Regions from separate parts of the Clostridium sp. JN-1 genome, predicted to be linked through region 3. Evidence: a T-box and tRNA genes for the amino acid it is inferred to sense, from the RefSeq annotation. Region 3 holds a T-box; the other regions hold tRNA genes.
What was found. A T-box is a leader RNA that pairs with one kind of tRNA and senses whether it is charged. The one in region 3 lies ahead of EBB51_RS10290 (valine--tRNA ligase), so its partner is inferred to be a tRNA-Val.
Positions count from the first base shown of each region.

Region 1 (8,451 bases), 840 kb from region 3:
AGCAGCAGATCTATCAACCTTCGTTGGATCTTTTCCTGAAAAAGCACCGCCGCCGTGTCTTCCACATCCACCATAGGTATCAACTATTATCTTTCTACCTGTAAGTCCTGAATCTCCTTGAGGACCTCCAACTACAAATCTTCCAGTTGGATTTATAAAATACTTAGTATTTTCATCTAAAAGTTCAGGTGAAATAACTGGTTTTATTACATGTTCTATAATGTCATTTTCTATTTGATCGTGCGTTGTATCAGAATCATGTTGAGTTGACACAACCACAGTATCTATTCTAACCGGTTTGTTATCATCATATTCAACAGTAACTTGCGTTTTCCCATCAGGTCTTAAATAATCTAAAGTTCCATCCTTTCTAACTTTAGCTAATCTTCTTGCAAGTTTATGAGCTAAAGAAATAGGCATGGGCATATATTCTGGAGTTTCATTCGTAGCAAATCCAAACATCATTCCTTGATCTCCAGCACCTATAGCTTCAGTTTTATCCATTTCACCTTTTTTTGATTCTAGTGCTTCATCTACACCAAGTGCTATATCTGATGATTGTTCATGGATTGATGTTATAACCGAACAAGTAGAACAATCAAATCCAAACTTTGCTCTAGTATATCCTATTTCCTTTACAGTTTCTCTAACTATCTTAGGAATATCTATGTAACAATTAGTAGATATCTCTCCCATTACTAGAATCATTCCTGTAGTTGTAGCCGTTTCACAAGCTACTCTACCATTAGGATCTTTCTCCAATATAGCATCCAGAATAGCATCTGAAATTTGATCGCACATTTTATCTGGATGTCCTTCTGTAACTGATTCAGATGTGAACAATCTTCTCATAAATTTACCCCTCCAATTTCATAAAATAAAAACCTCTTCAATAAGAAGAGGTTAAATTACTTAACAACTCTCTTATCTTGCAGGTTAATTTATACTGCAGGAATTGGCACCTTAGCTCACAGCTGGTTGCCGGGTTTCATCGGGCCCTTTCCCTCCACCTCTCTTGATAAGAGTTTAAATATTAAATTAATTACAAATTTAGTAGATTTAAACATATAGTTATATAAAAATAAAACACGTAAAAGTGTTTTTATGGTGGAGGAAGATGGATTCGAACCATCGAAGTCGAATGACAACAGATTTACAGTCTGCCCCCTTTGGCCGCTCGGGAATTCCTCCATATTATTAATTAATAAAATCATTTTACATAAATTCATACTTTAAGTAAACTAATTACTTAAATACTACTAACATTTAATTTAAATGGTGGGCACAACAGGGCTCGAACCTGTGACCCTCTGCTTGTAAGGCAGATGCTCTCCCAGCTGAGCTATGCGCCCATAATTTATGGTGGAGGAAGATGGATTCGAACCATCGAAGTCGAATGACAACAGATTTACAGTCTGCCCCCTTTGGCCGCTCGGGAATTCCTCCGTATTTGGTGCTGGCAGAAGGCCTCGAACCCTCGACCTACTGATTACAAGTCAGTTGCTCTACCAACTGAGCTATGCCAGCATAAAAACCATTTAAATTATTAAGTTGTACTAACGCCAACATCAAATAGTATACATTGTTGTGATTCTAAATTCAACTGTATGCTTTAGTGATTATATAATATTACATGGATTTTTCTTCACATTACAATATATTTCTTTACTTTACGCATGTGTTTACTTTTAACTTATAAACTTGTCATATATAGTTTTAATTTTTTGATAATCATCGTTAGATAGCCTCTGTTTCAATAATTTAAGAGCTTTTTCAATATCTTGGGTTTTACCACTTTTAAGCCAACTTTTGACCTTTTCACAATCGACTGCAGGTAACTTATTAGCCATGCTATTTAACTTTTCCATGTCTGCAGCAGTTAAACTTTTTTCTGGATTAGAATTAGATATTTTAGAAATGGATTTATTTTCTTCTTCACTTTTGGGCAATTTATTTATACTTTTCGAAGTATCATTTTTAACAACTTCGCTGCTGTCACTAAAGAACGCTCTCTTATCATCTTTAAATTTTTCACCTATTTCATCTAATTTACCTTTTTTATAGTCACTATTTATATTCGTAAAGCATATATCACTAAAGAGATATGAAAACTTTTTTATATTATTATCGTTATTATTATTTTGATGCTTGTTTTGTTTATTATTAAAGACACTTATCTTATTACTTATAAAATTATCATTAATGTTTACTTTATGAACATATCTTATTATAAAGACAGATATAATGGTACATAAAATTATGATAAATGATAAGATTTTCTTATTCATTCTTATTCCTCCCAATTATATCTCGTGCAGCGTATGCTGCACTATATTACTCATCATTTACTCATTATTGTCAAGTATGTATTTTTTATTCTTGAACTTTAATATTTAAATAGTTTAAGTCATATAAATAATTTAGGGATTATCTTTATAAGGTGCATACTTGTCCCATCAGGAGGTGATTTTTTTGAACAAGGTAAAATCTAATTATAAAAATCCACTATGTTATTATAATATAGCTTATTTTTTAAAAGATTATATTAATAGGAATTCTATAATAATGTGTATTGGAACTGATAAGTGCATAGGAGATTGTTTAGGTCCATTAGTTGGAACATTATTAAAATTCAATGGTTTCCCTTTGCCAGTATATGGTACCATAGAAAAACCAATACATGCTTTAAATATTGATAAAAAATTAGAAGAGATTAAATCTCTTCATCCATACAATAATATAATTGGAATTGATGCCTGTCTTGGAGATGAAACAAATATAGGTGAAATTCAGGCACGTGATTATCCTATTCATCCTGGAAAAGGGGTTGGCAAATCCTTACCAGAAGTTGGCGAAACATCAATTATAGGTATAGTAGGATCTAATAATACTGAAGAAATGTTTAACAATAACAATATACGATTAAACTTAGTATTTAATATTGCTAAAGCTATATGCCACTCCATTGTTCATTCATATTATCTTTACGACAATCCTAAATCCGCAATATAAAAAAGTAAAATTCTTACACAGAATTTTACTTTTTTTTAATCTATTAAAGTTATATCATCACCTATAAATGTAACTTCCATTTTATCTAAATACTCCAGCACCTTTCCTGTTCCTAAAGCAACACAAGACACTGCATCTTCAGCTACTTGTACTGGTACTTTAGTACTTTCTTGTATTAGATCACTTAAACCGCTTAGTAAAGATCCCCCTCCTGTCATAATAATTCCTTTATCAGCTATGTCTGCTGCAAGTTCTGGAGGAGTTCTTTCTAATACAGCATGAGTAGTTTCTGATATAGCATTAACTGTATCCTTTAAGGCTTCTCTCATTTCTTCTGATGATACAACCACATTTTTGGGAAGACCTGTAATCAAGTTTCTTCCTCTTATCTCCATAGTTACTTTTTCTCTTTTAAATGCAGACCCTATGTTTATTTTTAAATTTTCTGCAGTTCTCTCTCCAATCATTAGATTATACTTTTTCCTTATAAATTTAATGATAGCTTCATCAAATTTATCTCCAGCAATTTTTATAGATGACCTGACTACTATGCCACCTAAAGAGATAACTGCTATATCTGTAGTACCGCCTCCAATATCTATAACTACACTTCCACTTGGCTTCGTTATATCTAATCCAGCTCCAATAGCTGCTGCCAGCGGTTCTTCAATTAAAAATACTTTTTTAGCTCCTGCATTCTTAGCTGCATCAATAACAGCCCTTTTTTCAATTCCTGTAGCTTCACAAGGAATACAAACAACTACTCTTGGTGAAGACATTTTCTTTGCTCCACAGGCTTTTGAAATAAAATATTTTAACATTTTTTCTGTTATATCATAGTCAGATATGACTCCATCTCTTAATGGACGAATTGCAACAATATTTCCAGGAGTTCTTCCTATCATCTGCCATGCTTCTTCTCCAACAGCCAGTACTCTATTTTTGCTTCTGTCTATAGCAACTACTGAAGGTTCTTTTAATATTATTCCCTTTCCTTTAGTATAAACTAGCACTGTAGCTGTACCCAAATCTATACCCATATCTGTTCCCATACTAAAAAACATTCCTCTTTTCACTCCCACTCTAAGACGATATTTTATATTAATAAAAAATTGTCTAACTTATTACAATCTATTAAATATAATTATAATAGGAATGTTTTTAACCTTCAATAGCCTTATACTTCATTTTTGTTGCTTTTCCGCCTCTTATATGCCTTTCTGCTTTATTATAGTCTAAAATAGACTTAGCTTCTTTCGCAATTTGTGGATTTATTTTAGGCAACCTCTCAGTCATATCTTTGTGTATAGTACTTTTACTTACTCCAAAAACTTTGGCCGTTTTTCTTATTGTAGCTTTTGAGCCTATAATATACTTAGCAACTTCTAAAACTCTTTCTTCAATGTAATCTTTCAAAGATGCTACCTCCTTAACCTTCTATATTTATAAATATGCTCTTTTGAATTCTTAAATTCATCTTATAATCCATTTTGAGCTTAATTTGCATGACATAGATGAATTTCATTAAATTTAATTTTAGTTCATAGGAGTTAACCTATGAACTAAAGTTGATGTATAAAACATTTCATTAATATTTAATATATTTACCTGGATCAACAAAATTATCTCCATTTAAAACTGCAAAGTGTAAGTGATCACCATACTTTTCATAAGCTGATCTAAGTGTAGTTTTTCCAACTGCCCCTATAATTGTACCTGCAGTTACATTTTGACCTTCAGTAACCTTGACTCTAGAATCTAAATTTGAATAAACAGTTTTTAATCCATTTTGATGATTGATTATAACTTCTACTCCATCCTGGCTAGCAGTATTTATTTCTTCTACCTTACCATCCACAGCAGTCATTACTGGTGTGCCCAAATCACACTTTATGTCATATCCTAAATTTGGTCTGTAACTTGCAGTAGAATCCCAATACACAGGATTTTCTGAGTAACCTCTTGCTAGTGTTCCACTTACTGGTTTTGTAAAAGAAGTTTTAACTGATTTAGAAACACTTTGGGAATTATCTTTAGGTGATCCATTTTGTGGTTTAGCAGCTTTTTTAACTTGAAGAGCATTATCATAATTCAATGAAGATTTTCCTTCAGAATTAGCTGCTTGGCTGGATAACTTGTCGTTATTCGAAACACTACTCTGTTGAACGGCTGAACTATTTGAATGTTTATTATCTTTAACAGTTACAACTGCTACTACAGCAACTACACACAGGCATACAAATAATATTACATAAAAGCCCTCCTTTTTTAAGAAATTTACTACTTTACTTGAAAAATTTTTATCCATACAAACACCTCCTATTTGTAGTTTGTCCAGGGATTGCTAATTAATACATATTTTATATAATTTTTTTTATGTTTTTTTGCCCTATTTTTTGACAAAAAAAATAAAACCCTAAGGTTTTATCTCCTGAATCTGACTTATACTTACTCCTGTATAATAATGTGTTAATATTTGTTTGTAGTCTTTACCACTTTGGGCCATAACATTTGCTCCAGATTGACTCATTCCAACATCATGTCCGTATCCTGTACAAGTTATTTGAATAAAATTATTCTCAAATGATATAATAAAATTAGCTGAATTAAGTCCAAGTACGCTTCTAAATTGATTTCCTTTCAACGTTATATTTCCTACATTTATTTCTTTTACATATCCGCTGCTATCTCTACTCTTTATAAATACAGAGCTTTTAACATTGTCTGCCGATAAATTTGCTTTACTATATCTACTATTTATCTTGTTTACAAAATCATAATAATTTAATTTAACTGTGGTTCTATATTTATAAGAATTCTCTTCTCCTGGACTATTAACACTTTTTAAATAAGGTATATCTTCTGAAAAAACTTCTTTTGCATCTTCTGTTTTTCCACTACTTGAAGAAAAATAATATGGTTCCATGACTAGCTTACCATTATACGTTAATACCTCTCCTTGAGTTTCTTTAACTGCCTTTGTTACCTTATTCCAGTATTCCTCTCTACTATTTGCTGGCCAGGATTTAAATCTATCTTCTTTATTCATAAATACCTGGCATTTTACACTATCACACACATCCGCTCCTGTATTACTCTTATACTTATGTCCTCCTAAGCTCTCCATATGAGCTGCTCCAAAAGTTCTTGCGGCTACTGCTTGGGCTTTTAATGCCTCAATGTCAAATTTAGCTGGTACTTCTGCACAAACAACACCCGTAACATAATCTTCTAAGTTCATTGATTGAACCTTTTTCTGTTTCTCCATGTATACATTTATTATAGAAGTATTGTTATTATTAAATATTATGTCTTTTGATTTTACAAAGAAATCAGGTATAGATTTTACAAAACCAGTATTATTTGAACTAAAACCAATTATAATAAATGATGCTAACAACGTAAATGTTACACATATCAGTATCAATATTAAAAACTTTTTTATATGTATTGATTGAGAAACTCTACTCATATTTATCCCCACCATCTTATATATTAATTACATACAAAATCTACTTCTATTCTATTTTTACCTAGATCGAAATATTACTGAGCATATTTAACTAACTTATAAATAAAAAAAGAGAAGACTTGTTATAATCTTCTCTCTTCTTTCATATATTAATATCATGTATACTAGCTATTATTGCTTTACTCTCTCAATATTAGCACCTAACTTTTTTAATTTTTTCTCTATTGAAACATACCCTCTATCAACGTGATATATATCTAAAACTTGAGTTTCTCCTTCTGCTGATAGTCCTTCAATTATGAGTGCTGCACCAGCCCTCAAATCTGTAGCTCTAACTTCTGCACCTGTAAGCTTTGGAACTCCTTCTATAATTGCGCTTCTCCCATCTACTTTTATATTAGCTCCCATTCTCTTCATTTCAGCAGCATACATAAATCTATTTTCAAATATAGTTTCAGTAATTATACTAGTACCCTTTACCGTAGATAATACTGCTGCCATTTGAGACTGCATATCTGTTGGGAACCCTGGATATGGCATAGTTTTTATATCTATAGCTTTTAATTTTTTATCTGCATCTACAACTAAACTTTCTCCATTAACATTAACGTCTACTCCAGACTCTACAAGTTTAGCTATTATTGGCTTTAAGTGTTCTTCTTTTACACCATTTATCTTAATTTTACTTCTAGTTGCAGCAGCTGCAGCCATAAATGTTCCTGCTTCTATTCTATCATATATAGGCTTATGTGTTGTTCCCTTTAAATCTTTTACCCCTATTATATGAATATTTCCAGTTCCTGCTCCTACTACATTCGCCCCCATACTATTCAAAAAATTACCTAAGTCTTCTATTTCAGGTTCTTCTGCTGCATTTTCTATGATTGTCTCTCCATCCGCCATAACTGCTGCCATCATTATATTTTCAGTAGCACCAACAGACGGAAAATCTAAGTATATTTTATTTCCTTTAAGTTTCTTAGCGTAAGCTTCTACATAGCCATGACCTACATTAACTTCTGCACCAAGTGCATTGAATCCCTTTAAATGTAAATCTATTGGTCTAGTTCCTATATTACATCCACCTGGAAGCGATAATCTAAAACCTCCAAACCTTGATATCATAGGTCCCATAATTAAAAATGATGCCCGCATTTTCCTAACTAGCTCACCAGTTGGTTCACAGCTATTTACTTTAGAAGTATCCACTATTACTTTCTTAGAATCCTTATCTATTTCTATTTCTGCATTTATACTTCTAAGTAAATCATTTATAACAAATACATCATCTAACATAGGGGCATTCTCTATTACACATTTATCCCCACTTAATAGTGTTCCCGCAATAAGCGGCAAAACAGAATTTTTAGCACTACTTATATTTACCTCACCTTTTAACTTTTTTCCTCCTCTTATTAATATTTTATCCATACTTATCCTCCATTCTACAATTGCTAAAATTGCTAATATGTTTTAATTATTTCAGGTGTAGCAAGGATTATATAATTTCCTGAATAATATCTACATACACTATAATTGAAATCTACTAATGTACCATTAGTCTCAATTACATTATCATACAAACCCGTATAAGCAGTTGATGTATATCCATTTTCTAAATTTAAAGTATCTATATCAAAAATATGATAGGATCTTAATAATTTCGATATCTGTGAATTACATTCATTTATGCTATTTGAATTTGTAGTTTTAGCTTTTAGGCATTCAAAATACTTTATATTCTCTTTCCTATCTTTTAGATATCCTTTCATCTGTATCATTAAATCATTGAGTTTATTTTTATTACCTAATTCATCAATATCTACAGTTATAGCATTATATTTTCCACATTTTATGCTTTGTATGTAACCACCTACATTTTTCTTATTAAATTCTATACGATAAAAATTAGTATTTTGAGTTGTACTTACATTAAAATTTTGATTAGAGTCTACTTTTTTGAAAAT
Region 1 is NZ_CP033465.1:201,287-209,737, reverse strand. It holds gene metK (methionine adenosyltransferase) at 1-852, opposite strand, end outside; SAM riboswitch class I at 922-1,025, opposite strand; tRNA gene EBB51_RS01045 (tRNA-Tyr) at 1,106-1,191, opposite strand; tRNA gene EBB51_RS01040 (tRNA-Val) at 1,277-1,352, opposite strand; tRNA gene EBB51_RS01035 (tRNA-Tyr) at 1,361-1,446, opposite strand; tRNA gene EBB51_RS01030 (tRNA-Thr) at 1,452-1,527, opposite strand; gene EBB51_RS01025 (hypothetical protein) at 1,689-2,288, opposite strand; gene yyaC (spore protease YyaC) at 2,473-3,012, shown strand; gene EBB51_RS01015 (rod shape-determining protein) at 3,048-4,076, opposite strand; gene spoIIID (sporulation transcriptional regulator SpoIIID) at 4,174-4,428, opposite strand; gene EBB51_RS01005 (M23 family metallopeptidase) at 4,601-5,320, opposite strand; gene spoIID (stage II sporulation protein D) at 5,429-6,484, opposite strand; gene murA (UDP-N-acetylglucosamine 1-carboxyvinyltransferase) at 6,656-7,915, opposite strand; gene EBB51_RS00990 (YwmB family TATA-box binding protein) at 7,948-8,451, opposite strand, start outside.
Region 1: it has a tRNA-Val gene. The T-box ahead of EBB51_RS10290 (valine--tRNA ligase) is inferred to sense a tRNA for this amino acid. The anticodon was not compared.

Region 2 (8,451 bases), 590 kb from region 3:
TTCCTATAGACAACATGGGTAATTATAATGTAGAATTTCTTGATTTAAATGAAATGCCTCAGGAAAAAGATCAAAATATAAACCTTTTAGAAGAATTAAATAAAAATTCTACAAAAGACATGCTTCAGGACATAGAAAAGCTGTTATCAAGACCACTCTCCTCTAAGGAAATGACTATGTACATAAGTTGGTTAAAAGATTTTAACTTTTCTCCAGAAATCATTTTATTACTTATTCAATATTGTGCATCAAAAGGCAAAAATGATTATAGATATATAGAAAAAGTCGCAATTAGCTGGTATGATTCTAAAATTAAAACCATAGATGATGCTCAAAGCTTTATAAAGAGGAACGAAGATAGGTGGATTAAAATCAAGAAAGTATTAAACTACCTTGGTATAAAAGATGCAGCAATAATGAAACCTCAAGAAGATATGTTAGATAAGTGGATAACTTCATTTAACTTTCCAGTCAATGTTATATGCAAAGCTTGTGAGATATGTTTTCAAAGAATTAATAAATCTGATTTTAAGTATATTGATGCAATTCTCTCAAATTGGTATAACGAAGGAATTAAAACATTAGAAGATGTCTATAAAAAAGATAAGAAGAAAGCTTTCATTAAAAATAATTCAAAATTTAAATCTACTAAGAATAATTCAGGTACTTTTAATAATTTTGAACAAAGGGACTATAATTTTAACGACTTAGAAAAAAAATTGCTAGGGTGGGATAAATAATGATTAAAAAATATCGCTCAGATGTTTCTAAAGTCTATGAAGATATACGCAAATCTGAAGAAAAGTTACTTCAGGCACGAAGAGAGGAAGTAATGGCGAAAGTTCCTGAAATATTTAACATTGAAAAACAGATAAGTAAACTGTGTTTAAAACTCTCAATGAATATTTTAAATAATATAGGAAACAAAGAAAAATACCTTAAAACATTAAAAGAAAAAATAACAAATTTAAGAGTAAAGAAATCCGAACTTCTAGTAAGCAATGGGTATAAAATAGACTTTTTAGATATTCACTATAAGTGTCCAAAATGTAAAGATACTGGGTTTATAGGTACAAAAAAATGCGATTGTTATAAGCAAAAGCTTGTAAATCTATACTATCAAAATTCAGATTTAAAAAACTTACTTGCAAAAAATAACTTTGATGAATTTAACTTTGAACTATTTTCCCCTCAAAGAAGTGATAATGAATACAAAAGCCCTAGGAAAAACATGCAAAAAATAGTATCAGACTGCTGGACATATATAGAGAACTTTTCAACTTCAAATGAAAATATTATGTTCTTTGGAAACTCAGGTACTGGTAAAACATTTTTGTCAAATTGTATAGCAAAAGAGCTGTTAGATAAAGGCTATTTAGTTGTTTATAGAACTGCTGAATTACTAATTCAAGATTTAAAATCCATACGATTTAATAATGACAGTGAATTAAAGGATTTAATGCTAAATTGTGACTTACTCATAATTGATGATTTAGGTTCGGAACAGATAACAGACTTTTCAAAAACGGAACTATTTAACTTTTTAAATGCAAAATTATTAAAACAAAAAAAAATGCTTATATCAACTAATTGTAGTTTAGAAACTTTATTAAAAAACTATTCAGAAAGAATATCATCACGACTTTTAGGAGAATTTACATTATATAAATTTTATGGAGAAGATATAAGAATAAAAAAGAATATACATAGTAAAAAGCACCAATAAAATGTATATTCTTCAAAAATATATTTTAAAACATTAAAAGCATAGAGCAGCTATTTTATACTCTGTGCTTTTATTTTTTAAACATTATATTAATCAAACTAAAAAAGACATTATAAATTTATAATGTCTTTTTTGGTGCTGGCAGAAGGCCTCGAACCCTCGACCTACTGATTACAAGTCAGTTGCTCTACCAACTGAGCTATGCCAGCAAACTTATGGCGACCTAGAAGGGTATCGAACCCTCGACCTCCGGCGTGACAGGCCGGCACTCTAACCAGCTGAGCCACTAGGCCACATTTTTTAAATGTATGGTGGGCACAACAGGGCTCGAACCTGTGACCCTCTGCTTGTAAGGCAGATGCTCTCCCAGCTGAGCTATGCGCCCACACATTAATGGTGACCCCTACGGGATTTGAACCCATGATACCACCGTGAAAGGGTGGTGTCTTAACCGCTTGACCAAGGGGCCTTATTTATAAAATTGGTGCTGGCAGAAGGCCTCGAACCCTCGACCTACTGATTACAAGTCAGTTGCTCTACCAACTGAGCTATGCCAGCGAACTTATGGCGACCTAGAAGGGTATCGAACCCTCGACCTCCGGCGTGACAGGCCGGCACTCTAACCAGCTGAGCCACTAGGCCACATTTTAAATGTATGGTGGGCACAACAGGGCTCGAACCTGTGACCCTCTGCTTGTAAGGCAGATGCTCTCCCAGCTGAGCTATGCGCCCACACATTAATGGTGACCCCTACGGGATTTGAACCCATGATACCACCGTGAAAGGGTGGTGTCTTAACCGCTTGACCAAGGGGCCTTATTAGCTTATCAGGTGTTTATCTTGGCGACCTGACATACACTATAATACAAAATTTTATCCAAAGTGTCAACACTTTTTTTAAAACTTTTTTTTTATTAATTTAATACTTTGGATATAAACGCTTGTAAATCAATACTTCAGGCAGTCTTTTTATATTAAAAGTATTTTTGTGTCAATTTATATCTCCTTATGACCTATATAGCCTATATGCTCCATTATAATTAAAGCTGTATCTTCTATTGCCCTTTTTGTTACATCAATTACTTTACAACTTAATCTTCTCATTATTCTATCTGCATAGTCTAATTCATTAAGCACTCTTTCTGCATTAGCATATTGAATTTCCCTTGAAAGCTGATAAGATGATGCAATCCTATCTAATCTATGTTTCCTTATTTCTATAAGCTGCATAGGATCTATAGTTAAACCTATTATTTTATTTCTGCTTATTTCAAATAATTCCTTTGGAACCTCAACTTCAGGCATTAAAGGAACATTTAGTGCCTTTATTCCCTTATTAGCAAGATATACACATAGTGGAGTCTTTGATGTCCTTGAAAGTCCTATTAATACCACATCTGCATTCTTTATACCAGAGTTGTCCTTGCTGTCATCATATTGTATTGCAAATTCCATGGCTTGTATTTTTTTGTAGTACTGAGAATCCATTTGCCATACTGCACCTGGTCTATAGTCTGGTATCTTATTTAGTATAATAGATGCCATACTTATACATGGTCCAAGTACATTGGTTATATGTATACCCTCTTCAATACATCTTTGCACTAGAAACTCCCTTACATCCACTAAAACTATAGTAGATATAATCATTGTATTTTTTTTATCTTCTATGTTGTTTATAAACTCATTTACAACTTCAAAACTTTTTATATATGGAATCCTCTCTACATTTACATTTTCACAAAACTGACTTGCAGTAGCTTTTGCTACTTGTTCAGCCGTTTCACCTATTGAATCTGATACTGCATAAATAGTAAGCAACCTAATTCCCCCTTTTATTTTTATAACTTTTTGATAAAATATACAGATTATATTAAATACAAATATAGTATTACACAAATATGATATAATATAAAATAACATTATTTAAATTTAGACTGAAATTTTAAATTTATATGTAAAAATTCCACGACTTTAGTGATAAATTATAGATTAGGGCGGTGTTAACTTGTTTCATGATGTATTAATAATAGGCGGCGGTGCTTCAGGCATCATAGCGGCAATCACTTCAAAAGATATGGGAAAGGATACAGCTATAATTGAAGGGTCTTCAAGAATAGGAAACAAGATATTAGTTACAGGTAATGGTAGATGTAATATAACGAATAGTAATATATCAATAGATAGGTATCACAGCGAAAACAAAGATTTTCCGAAATACACACTAGACAATTTTTCTCTATCTAATACCATAGATTTTTTTAAAACTTTAGGACTGCCTATAACAAATTTAGAATCCACAAAAATGTATCCGCTGTCACTTCAATCTTCTTCTGTACTTGATATATTTAGAATGGCTGTAGAAGACCGCAGTATACCTGTATACTTGAATACAAAAGTTAAGGATATAAATATATCTTCGAATGGATTTAAAGTAACAACAAATACTGATACTGCATTTTCATGCAATAAAATCATTTTATGCTGCGGTGGAAAATCAGCCCCTAATACCGGTTCTGATGGCTCTGGGTTTACTTTGGCACGCAACCTAGGTCATAACATAATTCATCCTATACCGGCATTAGTTCAGCTAAAATTAGCCTATAAAAACTTAAAAGCACTATCAGGGGTGAAATTTAATGGTAATGTTCAAGTATTTGTAGATGATAAACCTCTAAAAAGAGAATTTGGAGAAATACTTTTTACAAACTATGGTATTTCAGGTCCTCCAATATTACAATTAAGTCGTATAGCTTCATATAATCTATATAAAAATAAGTCTGTAAAATTAAGTGTAGATATGATGCCCCATATGGATAATGATGCTTTAAAAGAATCTTTAGAAAATCATTGGGGAATGTTTAGTTATCGAAGTGTTTTTGACTCTTTTATAGGAATAATAAATAAAAAAATCATTCCTATTCTTTTAAAAGAAGCTTCAATTAAAGATATACATAAACCATCTTTTGAACTCACCTGGATGGAAAAGCAAGAAATATTTGATCTTCTAAAAAATTGGCAGTTTACAGTTTCAGATACCAATACATTTAAAAACTCACAGGTAACTGCTGGTGGAATAGATACAAAAGAAGTAAATAGAGTAACTCTAGAATCCAAAATAATAAAAAATATGTTTTTTGCTGGAGAGGTTTTAGATGTAGATGGAGACTGCGGTGGATTTAACCTTCAGTGGGCATGGAGTTCAGGATTTACTGCAGGAAAAAGTGCTGCGAAATCATAAACAGCACTTTATTTTTTGTTCCATACTGTTTTTAACTTAGCTGCTTCTTTTCCTTCTGCATTTTGAACTTCATGTATGCACATTACAGCATCTTCATTCTCTTCTATTTCTGTAACAACCTTTATGGATTCTCCATAAGTTAACTCCTTCTCATAAATTATATTTATATCATTTAGTTCATAATTATTTACTACATCTATTGGTACTGTTTCTAGAGCCCAATCAACATACTTTACGTTATTTACATGCTGATTTGTATCTATATCTGTATATCTTATATTAAAATTTTCTTCACTATCTATTTTTTTAGGTGATCCTACTTTTTCCATACCTAAAACTTTATTATTACTTTTATCTATGCCATATGCATTATACATATCATCTGTAATTCTTATACTTTTTCTTTGTTTAGTATCTATAAAAAACCACAGTGAATTTGCATCTGCAATAACTTCTCCGCCTTCATCCAATACTTCAAATGTCCTGTAAGCATAAAATTTTCTAAAAGAATATGGCATTGTTCTAACTCTTATTTTCTCATTAAACATAGGATATCTTTTTAAATGTATATCCCATTTATAAATTACCCATGCTGTACTTTTTTCCTTTAAATATCCAAGTCCAACTCCTAAATTTTCAGATTGTTGTATGGCGACATCACTAAAAAAATTCATAAGGCTTGTAATTAAAAGTTTTTTTTCACAATCAATTTCATAATAATGTATTTCATATTCTTTTTCTGTAACTATACGCATTCTATTACAATTATTATTAATTATTTCAACTTTTTTTAACTTGTTTTCCATGTAAAGTTAACCTCCAATTTTCATTAGTAATTAAGTATACTATACATAATCTAGCCAAGTATATCAATTTAATTTATTAAAAAAAGCCGCCTGATATTATTAAACTTATCAGGCGGCTGTAATTATTACAACTATTATATTTCACTTACCTTAATTGTCTGATCTCTTTTTGGACCAACTGAAACTATTGATACCTTTGTTTCTGTAAGTTCCTCTATTTTCTTTAAGTAAGCTTTTGCATTTTCAGGAAGATCTTCATAAGTTCTTGCATTTTCTATGCTCTCATCCCATCCATCAAGTTCTTCATATATAGGCTCACATTTAGCAAGATCCTCTAAACTTGCAGGTACATAATCTATTACTTTGCCATCCATCTTGTATCCTACACATACCTTTACTTTTTCAAGACCTGCAAGGGTATCTATTTTAGTTACTGCAAAACTTGTAAGTCCAGAAATTCTAGCAGATGTCTTCAATATAACAAGATCAAGCCATCCACATCTTCTTGCTCTTCCAGTTGTAACTCCATATTCATGTCCTTTTTCCCTTATCCAATCACCAGTCTCGTCAAATAATTCAGTAGGGAATGGTCCTTTACCAACTCTTGTAGTGTATGCTTTAGCTATGCCTACTATGTTACTTATCATTGTAGGTCCTACACCAGCTCCAGTACATACTCCTCCCGCAATTGTATTTGATGATGTAACATATGGATAAGTTCCATAATCTATGTCGAGAAGTGTTCCCTGTGCTCCTTCAAATAAAACCTTCTTGCCGCTTTTTATGTTTTTGTATACTTCTACTGATATATCTTTTACAAAAGGTTTTAACTTTTTGGAGTACTCAAGATATTCATTATATATATCAACGAAGTTTAAAGCATTTCCGCCAAAAACCTTTGTTATAATATCATTTTTCATTTCAATATTATGCTTTAGTTTTTCTTCAAAAACTTCAGTATGCATTAAATCACAAACTCTTATGCCGCTTCTTTCAGCTTTATCAGTATAACAAGGACCTATTCCTTTTCCAGTTGTACCAATATCATTTTTTCCTCTTGATTTTTCTTTTACGCCGTCTAAAACTCTATGATATGGCATTACAACTTGAGCCCTATCACTTATCATAAGATTTTCTGGGGTAACTTTAACTCCAAGACCCTCTAAGTAGCTTATTTCTTCAAATAAAGATTTTGGATCAAGTACTACTCCATTTCCTATTATATTTAACTTATCTTCATAAAGTATACCTGATGGTATTAAATGAAGCTTATACTGTTTATCTCCAACTTCTACGGTATGACCTGCGTTATTTCCACCTTGAAACCTGACAACTACTTCTGCGCTTTTAGCAAGGTAATCTGTCATTTTACCCTTTCCTTCGTCTCCCCATTGAGCTCCTAATACAATAAATGCTGACATAAAAGTTCCTCCTCTTTTACATAGGTATTGGTAAATAATTATCTACTTGTAATATCTCTGGCAACAACTACACCTGTTACAGATGCCTGCATAAGTCCTCTTGTTATACCAGCTCCATCACCTATGGTGTATAAATTTTCTATTGATGTTCTAAAATTATTATCTGTTTCAAACTTACTTGAATAAAACTTTACTTCAACTCCATATAATAAAGTATTTTTGCTGTAAAGTCCAGGTGCTATTTTATCAAATGCTTTTAAAGCTTCTACAATTGAAGTCAAGTGTCTTTGAGGCAGCACAAAACTCAAGTCACCAGGGACTGCTGACTTTAATGTTGGTATTGTGGTAGACTTCTTTATTCTAGAATAATCTGTTCTTCTTCCATTTAATAAATCACCAAGTCTTTGAACCATTATTCCTCCACCTGTAAGCATATTGCCAAGCTCTGCAATGTACTTTCCATAGGTAATTGGCTGATTAAAAGGTTCCGTAAATGTAGTCGATACTAGCATTGCAAAATTAGTATTTTCTGTTCTCAATTCTTTTTCAGAATAACTATGACCGTTTACTACAGCTATCGATCCATCATAATGTTCTTCTGATACTACTCCCCCTGGATTCATACAGAAAGTCCTAACTTTATTATCAAATGTATCAGAATAGTACACTAATTTAGCTTCATATAAGTATTTAGTCAAGTGGTCCATTATTGAGTTTGGTACTTCAACCCTAACACCTATATCAACTGCATTATTTGTAGTTTTGACTTCCAGCTTTTTTGCTTCATTTGCAAGCCACTCAGCTCCACCTCTTCCAGGTGCAGCAACTAAATACTTACATCCTACAGAAGATTTACCATCTGCATTTTTAAGTACAACTCCGCTGACCTTTCTGTTAGATACAATTATATCTTCTACTTCTGTAAGTTCACTAAAATCAGTTTTAGTATTATTGATAAGATGATAATACATCTTCTTTAATACATTGTAAGCAAGCTCTGTCCCAAGGTGTCTTACTGGACACTCTATTAATCTAATATTATGTTTACTTGCTTCATATTTTATACTATCTATGCTCTCATTATTGAGACCATAAACAGTCTTGTTTGCTCCAAATTTTAAATATACATCATCACAATACTTAATTAAATTCTTTGCTTTATCTTCAGAAACATATTCAAGTATTCTTCCTCCTACTTCAGGACTTAAAGATAACTTTCCATCTGAAAATGCTCCTGCTCCAGACCAGCCAAATGTT
Region 2 is NZ_CP033465.1:2,746,478-2,754,928, forward strand. It holds gene EBB51_RS13225 (DnaD domain protein) at 1-740, shown strand, start outside; gene EBB51_RS13230 (ATP-binding protein) at 740-1,726, shown strand; tRNA gene EBB51_RS13235 (tRNA-Thr) at 1,860-1,935, opposite strand; tRNA gene EBB51_RS13240 (tRNA-Asp) at 1,943-2,019, opposite strand; tRNA gene EBB51_RS13245 (tRNA-Val) at 2,036-2,111, opposite strand; tRNA gene EBB51_RS13250 (tRNA-Glu) at 2,121-2,195, opposite strand; tRNA gene EBB51_RS13255 (tRNA-Thr) at 2,209-2,284, opposite strand; tRNA gene EBB51_RS13260 (tRNA-Asp) at 2,292-2,368, opposite strand; tRNA gene EBB51_RS13265 (tRNA-Val) at 2,383-2,458, opposite strand; tRNA gene EBB51_RS13270 (tRNA-Glu) at 2,468-2,542, opposite strand; gene EBB51_RS13275 (pyruvate, water dikinase regulatory protein) at 2,723-3,547, opposite strand; gene EBB51_RS13280 (NAD(P)/FAD-dependent oxidoreductase) at 3,735-4,967, shown strand; gene EBB51_RS13285 (acyl-ACP thioesterase domain-containing protein) at 4,976-5,722, opposite strand; gene EBB51_RS13290 (adenylosuccinate synthase) at 5,908-7,194, opposite strand; gene EBB51_RS13295 (FAD-dependent protein) at 7,233-8,451, opposite strand, start outside.
Region 2: it has a tRNA-Val gene. The T-box ahead of EBB51_RS10290 (valine--tRNA ligase) is inferred to sense a tRNA for this amino acid. The anticodon was not compared.

Region 3 (8,451 bases):
TATAGCTTTAATATTATACTTATAGAGTGATAATTTAGCACAGTAATTTATAATTTCATCAAATGTAGGTTATTGTAAAATGTTTTTTATTATATTTTATATTAAAATGCAGTATATAGTATTTTGAGGGGAGGAGATATTGAAGTTTTATTATTTGGACAAGGTTTAAAATTGTATATTAATATTTTTAATTTATATAGAAAGAGGGGGAAACTATTGATTAAGTACTTAAAATATCCTTTTATAGCTGTAATGATTTTTGCAGCATGCCAATTTAATTCACATAATTTTGTACTAGCTGATAGTGTCTCTAGTGTATCACAAGATCAAGTTATTTCGACAGAGGATACTTCAAAAGTGATGGCACAAGGCACATCTAACTCTCCAACTGCCAAAAGTACATCTCAAACTTCGATAGTAAATTCAGATGACTTAAATAATGTACCTTTGAATAAAGTGTGGGAAGTTAAATTCAGCCAGCCAGTAGGTTTAGAAGCTGCAAAAAATAGTGTAAAAATTATAGAAAAGAATACTAATAAGGAATTACCAATAAGTATAACTTTAAGCCAAAATGACTGCTGTATTAATATAGCTCCTTTATCAAAATATAATCCTAGCAGCGAATACATATTAAGTATAGATGCTAATTTGATATCAAAATACAATAAAAAACTTAAAAATTCTGTAAGTGTTACCTTTAAAACGGAAGCACTTACAATAACAGGAATAGATGATATTAATGTATCTATAAACAAGGGCGACAGCTATAAGTTACCTGATCAAGTGGCTGCTTCTATGTCAGACGGCAGTAAAAAGCAAGTAAGTGTTACGTGGGACAAGGCTTTTGATCTATCACTTGAGGCAGGAACTTATACTTATCAAGGCAGTGTTTCTGGATATCATAACAAAGTTAATTTAAAATTGACAATAAATTCGTTAGCACCACCAGATATTACAAAGAGTAAAACTGATGCTACTTTTGCATGGATATGGCAGCTTCAAAATCAAGTAGATACGTATGGTGGAATAGATAACTTTATATCAAAGTTAAAGTCACTTGGAATAAGTAATGTATGCATTAAATATCATGAAGGTTCAAGTCCAAGTGGCGGCGGCGTTAACTTTAAAAATGACTTTTTGAAGTATGTTAAAAAATTTAAAAATGCAGGGTTTACAGTAGGTACTTGGGGTTATAATTACTTTAATTATCCTCAGGCTGAAGCTGATTTAATAATAGATGCTTTAAATAATAGTGATTATTATATTTTTGATCCTGAAGACGATGTCGCAGGTAAAACAGACCAGGCAGAACAAGTATGTCAGCTTGTAAGAAGTGAAAAATCTGATGCAGTAATAGGTTATGCATCTTATCCTATAGCGACACTCCATGAGGATATACCTTATTCAGTATTTAATAAATACTGTGATTTTGCTGCACCGCAATGTTATTGGGGTGAAATGCAGTGGTCAATGAAAGGCGCTGTAGATGGTATGATAAATTCTTACAAAGAACTTGGATTGGACAAGCCTATATATCCTGTAATACAAACTTATAATGTAAGTTATTATGATCTTATAGATTATCTTAACTATAACTTTGACTGTACTGGATTGTGGGCAGTTGATGATTGGGACAGCACATTTACAGATTTCCAGTCAAATAGAGGAAGCGGCTTTAATAAAGGAAGCTGGATGTATAAAAGACCGCAATAAATATTAAGTCAAAAAATTTTACCCTATAGGAATTGACAACTTGAAATATGTCAATACTATAGGGTTCTTAAATGTAAGAATTTAAATATAAGATAATATAGATAAGCACTAGACATTATAATTGCCAGTACTTATTTTTTATAATAAGGGGGACTTATTATAATTTTATAAGCTTTATCATCAAGTATATAAGGTAATTGTTACATTGCTATGTCATATTTGTGAAATAACAATGTACTTTTTTAAAACATTTTGTGAATAAAATGTTTTAAAATTGAACTTGACAGCTTAAAAATTAAAGTTATAATAGTAATTAACAATTAAAAGATTTTATAAAACTGTGAAAAAGAGGAGTAAAAGTAATAATCTTTTACAAAGAGAGGAAGTTTGTTAGCTGAAAGACTTCCTATGAGATTTACTTTGAAGGTAGCTTTGGAGTTTTTCTACTGAAGTTTAGTAAGTGGAATCGGTTTTCTTAACCGTTATTTTGATTAAGAGCCTGTATTTTTGCAGGAAAAAAGGTGGTAACGCGGCTTTTCGTCCTTTATTGGATGAAAGGTCTTTTTTTTATTTTATTATGCAAAATATAGTTATAGTTACTATGAGTTTTAAATAAAGTTAAGGAGGAAGAAATATGGAAGAATCGAAGAATATTGCAAAGACATATGATCCACAAGAGTTTGAAGATAGGATTTATAAGAATTGGGAAGAAAAGGGATACTTTACACCTAACAATGATGAAAATAAAAAACCTTATACTATAGTTTTACCGCCGCCAAATATTACTGGAAAACTTCACTTAGGTCATGCACTAGATGATACTATTCAAGATATACTTATAAGAACAAAGAGGATGCAGGGATACAATGTATTATGGCTTCCAGGTGAAGATCATGCAAGTATAGCAACAGAAGTTAAAGTCGAAAAAGAACTTCTCAAAAAAGGCTTAAAGAAAAAGGAAATGGGAAGAGAGGCTTTCTTAAAAGAGGTATGGAAATGGTCAGATGAATACAGAGAGAGAATAAGGAAGCAAATTAAAAAATTAGGAGCTTCAGTTGACTTTACAAGAGAAAGATTCACTATGGATGAAAAGTTAAATAAAGCAGTTAGAACTGTATTTGTAAAGTTATACAATGATGGCCTCATATATCAGGGAAATAGAATTATAAACTGGTGCCCAAAATGTCAAACTGCTTTGTCTGATGCTGAAATTGAGTATACCGAGGAAAAAGGCCATCTTTGGCACATAAAGTATCCTGTAGTTGGAAGCGACGAATACCTTGAAATAGCAACGACAAGACCTGAAACAATGCTTGGAGATACTGCAGTTGCAGTAAATCCCAAAGATGAAAGATATACACACTTAATTGGAAAAACATTAATTCTTCCATTAGTTAATAGAGAAATTCCAGTTATAGCAGATGATTATGTTGACCTTGAATTTGGAACAGGTGCAGTTAAAATAACTCCAGCTCATGATCCTAATGATTATGGAGTAGGAAAGAGACATGATCTTGAAGAAATAATTATTATGAATCCAAATGGAACAATTAAATTTCCTGGAACTAAATATGATGGACTTGATAGATATGAAGCTAGAGATGTAATAGTTAAAGATCTAGAAGAACAAGGATTTTTAGTAAGTGTTGAAGAACTTGACCACAATGTAGGCTGTCATGATAGATGCGGAAGCGTAGTAGAACCTATGATTTCAAAGCAGTGGTTTGTAAAGATGGAATCTCTTGCAAAACCAGCAATAGAAGTTGTAAAAAATAAAAAAGTTAAGTTTGTGCCAGAAAGGTTTGACAAGACATACTTTAACTGGATGGAGAATATAAAGGATTGGTGTATATCAAGACAGCTTTGGTGGGGGCATAGAATTCCAGTATGGTATTGTAAAGACTGCGGAGAAATTATTGTATCAGTCGATACACCGCATGAATGTACTAAATGTGGAAGTCAAAATTTAGAGCAGGATAAAGATGTACTTGATACTTGGTTTAGTTCAGCACTTTGGCCTTTCTCTACACTTGGATGGCCAGATCAAACTCAAGACTTAAAGTATTTTTATCCTAATAATACACTTGTTACAGGATACGACATAATATTCTTCTGGGTAGCAAGAATGGTATTCTCTGGACTTTACTGTATGAATGATATACCATTTGACCATGTATTAATACACGGTATAGTAAGAGATTCACAAGGAAGAAAAATGTCTAAATCTCTTGGAAATGGTGTTGATCCAATAGATGTAATAAATGAATTTGGTGCTGATGCACTTAGATTTACTTTAATAAGTGGAAATGCACCGGGAAATGATATAAGATATTATCCTGAAAGAGTAGAAGCATCTAGAAACTTTGCAAATAAGATATGGAATGCTTCAAGATTTGTTCTCATGAACTTAGATGAAGATGTGATGAATAAATATAAAGATTGTAAGAATTATACTGAAGCGGATAAATGGATATTATCTAGAATGAATAAAGTTGTAAAGGAAGTAACAGATAACATAGAAAAATTTGAACTTGGAATTGCAGCACAAAAGATTTATGACTTTATATGGGGTGAATTCTGTGACTGGTATATTGAACTTGTAAAACCAGTTATGTATGGAGATAATCAAGAAGCTAAGGGAGTGGCATTTAATGTATTAAATGAAGTATTGACTACAAGCTTACAATTATTACATCCAATAATGCCATTTATTACAGAAGAGATATATACTCATTTAAATACAAAGTATGAATCAATAACAATTTCAAAATGGCCTGAATACAGAGAAGAAATTGATGATCCAAAAGCTGAAAGTGATATGGAATATATTATAGAAGCTATAAAATCACTTAGAAATGTTAGAACTGAAATGAATGTTCCTCCTTCAAGAAAAGCTAAAATTATGGTATATGTTACTGAAAATAATGCAAAACAAGCATTTCAAAATGGTATACCATATTTTGAAAAAATTGCATCAGCTAGCAAGGTTGAATTTTTGGATGATAAAAGTGGAATTTCTAAAAATGTAGTTTCAGTTGTTACAAGAGGTGCAGAAATATTTATGCCTTTACTTGAACTTATTGATCTTGAAAAAGAACTTGAAAGATTAAATAAGGAAAAACAAAGATTAGAAAAGGAAATTGAAAGGGTACAAAAGAAACTTTCAAATGAAAAATTTGTAGCTAAGGCACCTCAAAAAGTTGTAGATGAAGAAAAGAACAAAGGAAAGAAATACAGTCAAATGCTTGAAGAAGTAATTGAAAGATTAAACAACTTAAGTAAATAATATAAAAAAATGCTAAGCATTTTTAGAGGACAGAGGACATAGGACAGAGAAGGTTGATTTTTTGCTAACGCAAAAGAATTTTTAAATTTATACAAGTTAGCAATGTTTCGCTTCAGCGAAACATTGTGTAACCATGAGAACGTACCTAGATTTGTGTAAATCAAATTTAGATATGTTCTTTTATTTATTTATTATGAAGGTATTCATGGGATAACATATGAATTTTAAAGTATATAATATTAATATGCTATCGCATAAAATGTATAGTTATATAAAAATTTAATGATAAAAAGTTAATAATAAAGCAGCTTAGTTAAGGGCTGTGCCCAAAAGAAGTTGAGCGAAGCGAAACAACGCGGCTATGGTCGTTTTTTTATTAAAGATTTTTCGTAGTATAGCGGAGAAAAATCCTCCTTTTTTGTCAATTGTCCTCTGTCCTTTGTCCTCTGTTTTTTTTATATTATGAGTTACAGTTTAATTTTTATCTCATTAGAATAATTAATTTATATATGAGTTATCCTATTTATATGTGTTAGATAAATGAATTGATTTCAAATTCATAAAAACTAATATAATAGATAGGGGTAATATCAATGAACGAAGGACTTGTAACACTTGTAAGATCGATAGTTGCTTTTTTATTATTAATAGTATATGCACGTTTTCTAGGTAAAAAGCAAATAAGTCAGCTTACTCTTTTCGATTATGTACTAGGAATTACTATTGGGTCAATGGCTGCTTCTATATCATTAGATTTATCGAGTAGAATATGGCCGCAGTGGGTTGCACTTACTACTTGGACGGTCGCTGGCTTAGCTGTTGATTTGCTGACAACTAAATCACGGTTTGCCGCAAAATGTATAGAAGGGGAACCAACAATACTAATAATGAATGGTGTTATATTAGAAAATAATATGCGTAAATTAAGATATAATACCACAAATTTACTTCAGCAATTGAGAAGTAAAGATATATTTGATTTAAATGAAGTTCACTTTGCAGTCTTAGAACCAAATGGTGATCTTTCTGTCTTAAAAAAACCCGAGCTGCAGCCAGTTACAGCCAAAGATATGAACATTCCTGTGTCTAAAACAGGATTAGGGATAGAATTAATTTATGATGGAATAGTAGTGGATCTAAATTTAAAACAAATAAATCGTGATCGTTATTGGTTAATGTCTGAACTTAAGAAATTTGGAGTAAAGGACCCTTCTGAAGTATTCCTAGCAACCTATGAGGCATCAGGTTCTCTATATGTAGACAAATATAAGGATAGGATAAAAAAGCCTATAGTTGTGGGAGATTTTAAAGGACCATATTAGTATTTTAGTTTGCATGAAAAAAATCAGCATATTAAATTATAAAAATTATGAATGGAGGAATAATGATGAGAAGATTTTTTGTTATATTTACTCCTATAGCTATAATAGCAATGTCGATTATAATTTCACTTAGTGGTGGATTTCTTAAACACCCTCAAGGAGATTGGGACAATGTTCCAAAGTATCTCGAAACAACTACAAAAGCAGTAATGTCAGATGACTGGACATTAGCGGAGCAAAATGAGAGCAAATTAGAAACAGCCTGGAAAACTGTTGCTAAACGAATTCAATTTAGTGGTGAGAGAGGTGAAATACATAACTTAACTGTAAGTATTAATCGACTTAAAGCTTCTATCACTGCTAAAGATAAATCTGCAGCTTTAATGGAATTAAGTGAATCCAATGAACATTGGGATGGATTATGTAAATAGTAAGTACCAAGTTTTTAGTGCATATTTCAAATAGTTAAAACACAATAAAAAAAGGAGAAATTAATATTTTCTCCTCTTTTGCGTCTTAATAAGAATAATCTAACATTGCTTATATTGAGGTTCTTGCTGCTCAATATATTTTTGCCTTCCTTTTAGTGTTGTTAGTGCACAATCAAGATTTTGAGCTATTTGCTGGAAATCTTGTTTTGCTTTCTTATCCTCTGTTTCTAGAGCAAAGGTTTTCATTGTTGCAGCAGCACTTTGTATGCCTGCAATAGCTTGTTGCATCTGTGTTCCTACTGTCATAATTGTCACCTCCTTTCAAGCATTCTTTAAATATATATCTATAATTAATTAGTGAATGATTTTATATTTCTATTGATACCGCATGGGCAATACAAGGTATGCTTTCTTTCTGCTGGTAGGATAGAGGTGATAATAATGCACCTGTTGCAACAATTAATATTCTCTTTAGTTCTCCTTTCAGCATACGTTTAAGAAAATGTCCATAAGTAACGGCAGCTGAACAACCACATCCACTCCCACCAGCCATTACAGGCTGAGTTCCCTTGTATATCAATAGTCCACAGTCTGTAAATATTTCTTTTGGAATTTCAAGTCCATGCTTTTTTAAAAGTTCACTGGCAATTTCGTGTCCAACACTTCCTAAATCTCCAGTTGCAATAACATCATAATAAGATGGATCTATATTTAAATCTCTAAAATGTGCTTCTATTGTAGCCACTGCTGCTGGTGCCATTGCTGCTCCCATATTAAAAGGATCCGTAAGTCCCATATCTACTACCCTGCCAATGGTTGCTGAAACAACTCTTGGACCCGTACCTTTTTGAGCTACCAAACCTGCCCCAGCTCCCGTTACTGTCCACTGAGCTGTTGGAGGCTTTTGGGCACCATACTCTGTAGGATACCTGTATAGTTTTTCTGCCGCCATATTATGGCTGGATGCAGATGTTATTACATATTTTGCACAATTGCTGTCAACTAATTGAGAAGCTAGTGCAAGACCTTCCATAGCACTTGAGCAAGCACCATAAATACCTAAGAATGGTATCCCAAGAGTGCGGGCAGCAAAGCTGCTAGATATAATTTGATTCATTAAGTCTCCACTGATAAAAAATTGAATATCCTCTTTTTTTATGTTCGCTTTGTTAATTGCTGTTTCACATGCTTGTTCTATCATCTTTTTTTCTGCTTTTTCAAAGCTATCCTGTCCTAACCAAGTATCTTCATGCAGAATATCAAAATCATCAGCTAATGGACCTTTAGATTCAAATGGTCCACCTACTGCAGCAGAGGCTATAATTACTGGTTTAGAGTTAAAAACCCATGTTTGATGACCTTTGAGCATTTACATACCACCTAACCACTTTATAGTTATTTTTACTAGTGCAACAACAAAGGCTGAAAAGACCCCATAAGTTATTACTGGTCCAGAAAGTTTAAACATATTTCCTCCAACACCCAATACATATCCTTCGGTTTTATGTTCAATTGCAGCAGACGCCATAGTATTTGCAAATCCTGTAATTGGAATAGCAGTACCTGCTCCTGCCCATTGTGCAATATGATCAAAGACTCCAAAGCCAGTAAGTAAAACTGCGATTATAATTAAAACTGCTGTGGCAGGATCTCCTGCAGTCTTCTCTGTAAAGTTAAAATATTTCATGAAAAACCACTG
Region 3 is NZ_CP033465.1:2,154,358-2,162,808, reverse strand. It holds gene EBB51_RS10295 (Ig-like domain-containing protein) at 217-1,713, shown strand; T-box leader at 2,045-2,261, shown strand; gene EBB51_RS10290 (valine--tRNA ligase) at 2,348-4,999, shown strand; gene EBB51_RS10285 (DUF421 domain-containing protein) at 5,593-6,321, shown strand; gene EBB51_RS10280 (DUF4363 family protein) at 6,387-6,752, shown strand; gene EBB51_RS10275 (DUF1657 domain-containing protein) at 6,852-7,058, opposite strand; gene spoVAD (stage V sporulation protein AD) at 7,120-8,121, opposite strand; gene spoVAC (stage V sporulation protein AC) at 8,122-8,451, opposite strand, start outside.